DNA from 3 places in the Paenibacillus sp. FW104-T2 genome. Region 2 is predicted to be linked to each of the others. Evidence: riboswitches for the same ligand, from Rfam matches in the RefSeq annotation. Region 2 holds a riboswitch; each other region holds the start of a gene.
The links. Region 2 has a riboswitch for cobalamin ahead of cobJ (precorrin-3B C(17)-methyltransferase). Riboswitches for the same ligand answer to the same signal wherever they lie in the genome.
Positions count from the first base shown of each region.

Region 1: linked by a shared signal. The riboswitch ahead of AC3WQ3_RS05695 (ABC transporter substrate-binding protein) and the one ahead of cobJ (precorrin-3B C(17)-methyltransferase) in region 2 are both predicted to bind cobalamin.
Region 3: linked by a shared signal. The riboswitch ahead of nikB (nickel ABC transporter permease) and the one ahead of cobJ (precorrin-3B C(17)-methyltransferase) in region 2 are both predicted to bind cobalamin.

Region 1 covers NZ_JBYTCE010000003.1:206,779-209,798, forward strand. Annotated here, with positions in the region: gene cbiB (adenosylcobinamide-phosphate synthase CbiB) at 1-634, shown strand, start outside; gene AC3WQ3_RS05690 (histidine phosphatase family protein) at 625-1,272, shown strand; cobalamin riboswitch at 1,445-1,573, shown strand; gene AC3WQ3_RS05695 (ABC transporter substrate-binding protein) at 1,983-2,984, shown strand; gene AC3WQ3_RS05700 (FecCD family ABC transporter permease) at 2,981-3,020, shown strand, end outside.
Region 2 covers NZ_JBYTCE010000001.1:443,998-447,017, forward strand. Annotated here, with positions in the region: gene AC3WQ3_RS01985 (GerAB/ArcD/ProY family transporter) at 1-248, shown strand, start outside; gene AC3WQ3_RS01990 (uroporphyrinogen-III synthase) at 380-1,204, shown strand; cobalamin riboswitch at 1,400-1,588, shown strand; gene cobJ (precorrin-3B C(17)-methyltransferase) at 1,988-3,020, shown strand, end outside.
Region 3 covers NZ_JBYTCE010000019.1:111,505-114,524, forward strand. Annotated here, with positions in the region: gene AC3WQ3_RS21680 (AraC family transcriptional regulator) at 1-391, shown strand, start outside; cobalamin riboswitch at 472-661, shown strand; gene nikB (nickel ABC transporter permease) at 840-1,763, shown strand; gene nikC (nickel transporter permease) at 1,764-2,597, shown strand; gene AC3WQ3_RS21695 (ABC transporter substrate-binding protein) at 2,612-3,020, shown strand, end outside.

The sequences.
Region 1 (3,020 bases), on a different contig from region 2:
GGATTGGCCAGCGGCAAGACGTTCCCTTGGTATGATCGTGGGGCGGGATACAGCGCATCTGGATGAACCGGATGTGGTGAGGGGAACCGTGGAGACTGTAGCCGAAAACATCGTGGATGCCATCGTTTCCCCGCTGTTCTATGCCCTGATTGGCGGTGCCCCGCTTGCGATGGCCTATAGGGCCGTCAATACGCTGGATTCCATGGTTGGTTATAAAAATGAAAAGTATTTGCATCTTGGCTGGGCCTCTGCTCGTCTGGATGATTGGGCGAACTGGATTCCGGCGCGGCTTACCGCCTTGCTGCTCATTACAGGTGCATGGTTCATGAGATTAAATGCAAAAGGCGCTGCACGCATGGTTCGTCGGGATGCCGGATTGCACCCAAGCCCGAACAGCGGATTCCCGGAGTCTGCCGTTGCGGGAGCGCTGGGTATCAGGCTTGGCGGGCATAACGTCTACCACGGCGTGGCTTCTTTTCGAGCTTATATGGGTGATCAGACACGGCTGATGGAAGCAGAGGATATCGTGCGGACCACGCGTTTGATGTTCTGGTCGGCGGGAGCTTTTGTGCTGTTATGCTGGTTGGTAACGTTCGGCATCTGGACAGCAGGAGGTGCACTGTTATGGAAGTAGAATCCGGGAAGCGTGGAACTGAAATGCGGGAGATCATGTTTATCCGTCATGGGACAACTTCCTGGAATGTGGAAAAGAGATACCTCGGACATACCGATATCGGTCTCCTGCCGGATGCAGAGCGGGAACTGGCGCCGCTTCGCCAGTCCATTCGCGGGATCACATGGGATGCACTGTATTGCAGTGATCTGCTGCGCTGCCGGCAGACCGTGGAACGAATTGCTCCGGTACAAGCAGGACAAGTACAGTATGATCCGCGTTTGCGTGAGATTGATTTTGGGCAATGGGAAGGGATGACTTACAATGAGCTCAAGGACAATCCGCTCTATCGGAATTGGATTGATGCACCGCAGGATGTAACCCCACCGGGCGGCGAGCCTTGGCAGGCATTTGCTGCGAGGATCGACTCCTTCGTGAAGGAGTGCCTTGTGTCCGGTTCGTCAGAGGAACATTCCGAAGAAAATCATGTTCCTGCGATTGCTGTAGTTACCCATGGCGGTGTCATTCGGTATGCCATGTCACGTCTCATACCGGAACTGGGATTCTGGGATACACAGGTCATTCCGGGGCAGGCAAGTAAGGTTCGGCTTGAAAAAAGCGGAAATAGCTGGGTTTCAAGCAGGGTGTCTTTTCCGTGAATCGGGTTGTAAGGATGTGCAATATAACCTATAATCACAACAGAAGTGTGACTTCAGCATGAATACATATCTCGTTATGCGCTTAAGCGCTGATGGATGGGACATGCTCACTTGAATGGTTACAATATCAGCGACCACGGGTCCCTTGTGCGAGCAAGAAGAGCTCATCGAGTTAATGCAAACGATGAACGGCACAATGGGTGAAATAGGGAAGCCGGTGTGAATCCGGCACGGTCCCGCCACTGTAAATCAGGACGAGCAGTCCTGTAAGTCAGGTTACCTGCCCTGGACGTACAAACCGGTGTTCCTTCGAGGAAAGGACAGCGTTTCGGGCAATTCTATGTGCATGAACAGCGGGTACGCTGTAGATGTGCAGATCGCCATATGCGAGACGTCATCCCTGATCCTGACCTAAGGATCGGGGATTTTTTTGTTCATATAGGATGAACCTGTAAGCTTTACACTAGACCACTACGATTGCAGTACCATCTTCCGATCGCTGTTATCCCCAGATTTCTTTGATCCCCTTATCAAAAGGGGAAATCCGGTGATAAATGCGAACACTTCGTTTCTTCAGATCGGTTCTGCACTCTCCGTTAACGTGTAAACGCTGCAGTTCAAACCTTATATAGGAACACCAAAGTATGGGGAGTAGGAGTTTGAGCATGTTGCAAGAAATAGTACAAATAGAGAAGGGGAGAATGAACAGAATGAACATCAAGAATTGGAAAGGCATGGCGTCCCTGCTGACAGCAGCGATGCTTACACTGGCTTTGGCCGGATGTGGAAACGCAACAACGAGCGAGGGAACAGGTACGTCTACGCAGCAGCCGGCACAGGAGCAATCTCAAGGCCAGGAGCAGACGGATCTCAAAACACAATATCCACTTACGGTAACTGATGCGACAGGTGAATCCTTCACGTTTGAGAAAGCGCCTGCCAAAATCGTATCCGTGTCTCCGGCAGAAACCGAGTCATTGTTCGCCCTTGGATTGGACGAGCAGATCGTAGGGGTATCCGACTATGACGATTATCCGGAAGCTGCAACGACCAAACCGAAAATGGGCGGTGTGTCGAAGCCCAATGAAGAATCAATCATTGCAGCTGAAGCAGACATCGTATTTACAGGGATCTCCATGAGCGAAGAAGCTGTGACCAAGCTGCGCGAACTGGGTATCACCATTTTCAAAACGGATCCAAAATCGATAGACGATGTCATGAACAACATCGAAACGTTCGGCAAAATCACGGATCATCAGGAGCAGGCACAGGAGCTCATCACGAAGATGAAACAGGACGTAGCGGACGTAACCGAAGCGGTCAAGGCTGTGAAGTCGGAAGATCAGAAAAAGGTATATGTTGAATTCTCCCCGGGCTGGACTGTGGGTAAAGGCGAATTCATGGATGAACTGATCACGGTAGCCGGTGGGATCAATGTTGCTTCTGACCTCGTGGGCTGGAATGAAATTAACGAAGAGAACATTATCGCTTCCAATCCGGATGTCATTCTGTACGCCAATGATGTTATTGATGAGAACTCCAAAACATTGGATCAGATCATCAAAGAGCGCAGCGGCTGGGATCAAATCACGGCGGTGAAAGACGATGCAGTCATTGGCCTGGATGCCAATTTGCTGAGCCGTCCGGGCCCACGTGTAACGGAAGGTTTGAAAGCTGTTGCCAAAGCGATCTATCCTGACCTGTTCCAATGAGTAAAAAGCTGGCAGTGTACGGAACAGCCGGAATTC
Region 2 (3,020 bases):
CGATTCAGCTGTTCCGCTTCACGCGGGAATGGACATGGATTGCGATTGTTTTTGAGATAGTGTTCCCCCTCGTGTTCTTTGTGTTTCTTCGTCCACGAAGAAAGGAAAAGGGATCCTCACACCGAGAAGAAAAGCAGCGGGATACAACCAAAAAAGACAATGAACGGGAGAAGAAAAGACGCGATGCCGACCAGGAGGGTGAAACAGAAAAGGATGAAATGCAGGGGGGCGAGCTTCAGCCTTCCTGATGCCAATCATAAAAAATCGTTATAGAAGAACACGCCAAATGACGTGAAACAAGGTTTCCCTCCATGAAACTACCCTGTATACTGTAGTCAAACGAATGACGTTCGGACGAACGAACTGGGGGGAAACATGAATGGCTCAACATTTGGCAGGTATACGTGTAGCACTGACGGGACCGCGTAAATCCAAGGAAATGGCGTTATTAGTTGAGAAAATGGGTGGTATTCCACTCGTGCGGCCAGCACAGGGAACGGTATTCCTGGATGATCGGAATATACGCAATGGTCTCGTCTCCTTGATCTCTGATCCGCCCGACTGGGCGGTATTAACTACAGGGATGGGACTTGATGCCATATTTGAAATGGCAGAGGATATGGACATAGCTGGTCAACTGCTGGATGTCTTGTCGGAAGCTTCCATTGCAGCAAGAGGATACAAAACGGTGAACTCACTTCGCAAGCGTAAGCTTGCACCGCTGGTCCGGGATGATGACGGCAGTACGGACGGGCTGATCCGAGAATTCGCGCCACATGATCTTGCCGGCAAAAAAGTCATGCTCCAGCTTCATGGAGAAACTGCGCCGAAGCTGGTCAACTGGCTGGAAGAACAGGGTGCTGAAGTAAGACAGGTTCTGCCTTATCGTCATGTACCACCGGAAGAGGCCGAACTGGAACAGCTTTTGAATGAAATCGTGCAGCATGAAGTTGATGCTGTAGCATTCACCAGCGGCCCCCAAGTACGGTTTCTGGCAGCATACGCAGCTTCCCAAGGTAAGCTGGAACAGATGCAGCAGGCTTTCCGGGACGGTGTGATTCCTGCATCTGTAGGTAAAGTGACTGCAAACGCCATGCGTGAAGAGGGGATTGAAGCACGAGTTGTTCCGGAGGAAGAAAAGATGGGAGCACTCATCGTTGAGCTGGGACGATATATTGCTGCAGCACACGCAGATCAATCCTGATAAGCAGATCAGGATGCAGGTCTGTTAATGGATCCGGTAAGATCGTTATGAGGGTTTCGCAGATGGATACATCATTCAAGTTCTGATCTGTTCTGGATCAGAACTTTTTTCTGTTTTGTCTGAAAATAGAATCGTGGACAAACATCATAAGCATGGACATTTTTTCCTGAGCGATGTTATGATGAAAGCAATATCATTCATGAAAACAAGCAAGGTGCTCTTGCGTCGAGCAAGAGGTAACAGGGAATCGGGTGCAAATCCCGAGCGGTCCCGCCACTGTAATGGGGAAGCCCTTTTCATCCAAGTCACTCGTACATCCGGGGAAGACAGAAAAGGAAGCTGATGATCCAGAGCCAGGAGACCTACCTTGCATGTGTCACCGAACCCTTCGCGGAAAGGAGTGGTGTACGAAGAATCAGGAAACGGGCGAACAACCGGTTCGCCTGGCAGGCCCTTTGCGGCCATGCAGCCACAGGTCTATCCTCAATAGGGCCGTGGACTGTCTTCTTGAGTGTACGTACATGCGTATCCCATCCGTTATAAGGATGGGATTTTTTTATTTTTTACAGTCCATCCGGAACTGGATTTAATCGAACATGCCGCGAAGAAGAAGGTCGGTCAAGCCGTCCTTTTTCACTGTTTTGGAATAGCCCGGATAAGAAGGTTGAGCTGCACAGAGCAACTCCATAATCAACAGCTCAAATACAGACCCGGCTGAAGAAGCGATGATATAGATGTGATTGACGTGCTAAGGGTGAACAGGGAGATGGAGGAGGAGAAGCAATGCAGAGTCAAGGAAAGCTGCTGATTATCGGATTTGGCCCAGGAGCGATGGAGCATATCACCACACGGGCATTGGAGGCACTACGGGAGAGTGAGGTCATCATTGGTTATAACACTTACGTTGATCTGATTCGTCCACTCCTGGACGGACAGGAGATTGTACGGACAGGCATGACCGAAGAGGTAAGCCGGGCACAGGAAGCGGTCAGACAGGCCGAGATGGGCAAAATCGTTGCAGTAATCTCCAGTGGCGATGCAGGTGTATATGGCATGGCCGGACTGGTGTATGAGGTGCTGATGGAGCAAGGCTGGAAGCCGGGAACCGGCGTTGGCGTTGAGGTTATCCCGGGTATATCTGCCATTCAATCCTGTGCTTCCTTGCTGGGTGCACCCGTGATGCATGATGCATGTACGATCAGTCTGAGTGACCACCTTACGCCATGGGAGACGATTATTCGACGAGTTGAAGCAGCAGCATCAGCTGATTTTGTCATTGCTCTGTACAACCCTCGCAGTGGACGCCGGACACGCCAGATCGTGGAGACGCAGGAGATGCTGCTGCGTTACCGTAGTCCCCAGACACCGGTGGGGCTTGTAAAAAGTGCCTACCGTGAACGTCAGGATGTCGTGATGACCACGCTGGAAGACATGTTGAATCATGATATTGGCATGCTGACGACTGTGATCATTGGTAACTCCTCGACCATGATGTACGAAGGACTCATGGTTACACCGCGCGGATATCAGCGGAAATATACGCTGAATACCGCGGAACAGCCGCTCAGACCGCATGAGCGGCTTCGCACGGAAGCTGAGCCTTGGTCGCTCGGCGCGATGGAGGCCCGTTCTGCCGCTTCCAATGGTGCAGCAGGCACGGTCCGCGATGCGCAGACCACGCAGCCAGCTGCGGAACCAGCCCTGCACGGCGCCAGCACCAGTACGGGCATGGGACCGCAAGGGCAGCAGGGCGCTGGCATGCCTGCTGCTCAGCCAGCGGGCGGCAGCACCGCAGTGCTTGCAGCCGAGCGGCCTG
Region 3 (3,020 bases), on a different contig from region 2:
GCTGTACCGATTAATGGCTGAACTGATCTCCTCCTCCCCTGATGAGGACAAGCCGCAGAGGCCTCTTTCCACCAAGGATGAATACATCAGGCAAGCCGTTCAGTTTATGGAGAACAGGTACAGCCAGAAGACGTCCATCCTTGATATTGCACAGTCCGTCCGTCTGGATCGTACGTATCTGTCCGGTCTGTTTAAGGAGAAGTACGGGAAGTCGCTGCAGGCCTTTTTTCTTGAATACCGGATGAATCGCGCAGCAGAGCTGCTGCAGAGTTCAACGCTTTCGGTCAGTGAGGTTGCCCACTCCGTGGGGTATACGGATCCGTTGTTATTTTCCAAGATGTTTAAGCGCGTGACAGGAGTCTCCCCGAAAGGTTCGAGAGAGCGGGAATAGGCTGACGAGCTGTTTCAAATTTGAATAAATGCTTTGATCATTATCTGTGAGCCAGCTATACTGGTACAGAATGCATTTCAATTGAATATGTGGAACTGGGTGCTATACCTTCGGGTAGAAGCTTAATAGGGAAGACCGGTGTGATGCCGGCGCGGTCCCGCCACTGTAACAGAGGAGTTATGCAGCGTTATGCCACTGGTTTAGACCGGGAAGGTGCTGCAATGACGAGGATTCTGGAGCCAGGAGACCTGCCTAGTTTAACAACACAGTAGTACCTACGGGAGATAGGAAGGTGTTTAGAGAGCATGATTTTTTCTGAAAATCTGTTTATTTAAGACGTCCTTATCCGGTACTAGCGGAGAGAGACGTCTTTTTTGATATGCATGGACAAGTCACGTGCGGGGTTGGAGATTGGGGAGAGGATGTCAGACATGTGAGTAGATATATTGTGAAAAGATTCATTCAACTGGCAGCCGTGTTATTCGGCATTTCGTTTCTGACGTTTCTGCTGACCTATCTGTCTCCGGGGGACCCGGCAAGGCTTATGCTCATGTCTACAGGGGTCACACCGTCGGACGAATTGGTACAGCAGGTGCGTGTCCAGCTGGGACTGGATCAGCCATTTTGGATACGCTACGGAACCTGGCTGGGACAGGTGCTTACCGGAGATTTCGGAACGTCCTATAAATACGACAGGCCTGTGCTCGACATTCTGCTGTCCAGGCTTCCAGCTACGCTTCGGCTAACAGGAAGTGCCCTGCTGCTGGTCGTTCTGATTGCGTTTCCACTGGGTATTTTGTCTGCTGTCTACAGAAACAACGTTCTGGATTACGTCATTCGCCTGTTTTCGTTTGCAGGGCTGTCCATGCCCAGCTTCTGGCTCGGGATGCTGCTTATGTTGGTATTTGGAGTTCAACTCAAGCTGCTGCCTGTCATGGGAAGTTCGGGCTGGAACAGCCTGATATTGCCGGCATGCACACTGGCGTTACCTCTGATTGCCCAATATATCAGGCAGATCCGTACGGTGATTCTGGAAGAGATGTCCCAGAACTATGTAATGGGGGCCAGAGCCAGAGGCGTGAAGGAGAGAGTTATTATGATGCAGCATATTTTACCCAATATATTATTGCCCATCGTTACGCTCATGGGTATGTCTACAGGCGCCCTGCTCGGCGGGGCAGCCATTGTGGAAAGTTTGTTCGTATGGCCCGGTGTAGGGCAGATGGCGGTGGATGCCATCTTTACAAGGGACTATCCCCTGATTCAGGGCTATGTCATCTGGATGGCAACCATCTATGTATTGCTGAATCTGATTGTTGATCTCTGGACACATCTGCATGACCCGCGGATTCGACTGGACGTGGATGTGTAAATGAGAGAATTTAAGCTTATTCTGACACAGCATCGCTGGTTCACGTTTCTATGTTCATTGACACTCCTCTGGGTCATTCTCGCCATGATTGCGCCGCTGCTAGCACCGCATGATCCACTGGCAACGAATTTTGCCAAGGTACTGCAGCCAGCCAGTTCGGAATATCCGCTTGGAACCGATCAGCTTGGACGCTGCGTGTTATCCCGTATCCTTTACGGGGCCAGGACGTCGCTTCTGCTTACATTTATAATGATCGGAATTGTGTTTGTGCTTGGTGTAGCCATTGGTGTTATCGCGGGTTTTGCCCGTGGTCTGACGGATACAGTACTGATGCGGTTATCCGATACACTGATGGCCTTTCCAGGATTAATCTTCGCTATCGCAGTAGTGGGGATGCTGGGGCCAGGCCTATTTAATACGGTAATTGCCCTGGCGGTTGTTTGGTGGGCGAAGTATGCACGACTGGCAAGAAGTCTGGTGATCTCGCTTCAGCAAAAGGAGTATGTCGCTGCGGCAGCCTTCAGCGGCGCGCGGAAGATTCAGATCATCATCAGAACCATCCTGCCCAACATGCTGTCTCCTCTCATTGTTATGGCGATGATGGATGTGGGCGGCATGATGTTATCCATCTCAGGCCTGTCCTTTTTGGGGCTGGGTGCTCAGCCTCCTGAACCGGAGTGGGGGGCGATGCTGAATGAAGGCAGACGATATTTGCAGACAGCTCCGTGGCTGTTGATTTATCCGGGACTTGCGATTTTTTGCACGGTGATCATTTTTAATTTGCTGGGCGACAGTCTGAGGGATGTGCTGGATCCCAAGAAAAAGGCAGCTTAACAGGAGGAACGGGAATGAATTCGAGATATGGAAAAACGCTAACGCTTACCGTACTGTCATTATTGGTTTTATGTATTATCGCGGCATGTGGCCAAACCACAACAAGTACCTCCACCTCATCATCATCTGGCGAAAAGGCGGCTGAGGCGGACAAAGGCAGTGCAGTTGCACCGACTCATCTGAATGTAGCGCTATTCTGGCTTGGAAGTAATCTGGATCCGGCAGAGGAGTGGAACGGCTGGACCCTTACACGGGCAGCAATAGGAGAGACCCTGATTCAGTTTGACGAAAATATGAAATTGGTACCGAAAATTGCGGATAGTTGGGATCGTATTGATGATACGACATGGCATTTTCATATCCGGGACGGCGTAACGTTTCACAACGGAAATAAGGTCACAGCAGATGCGGTGAAGAAGTCCA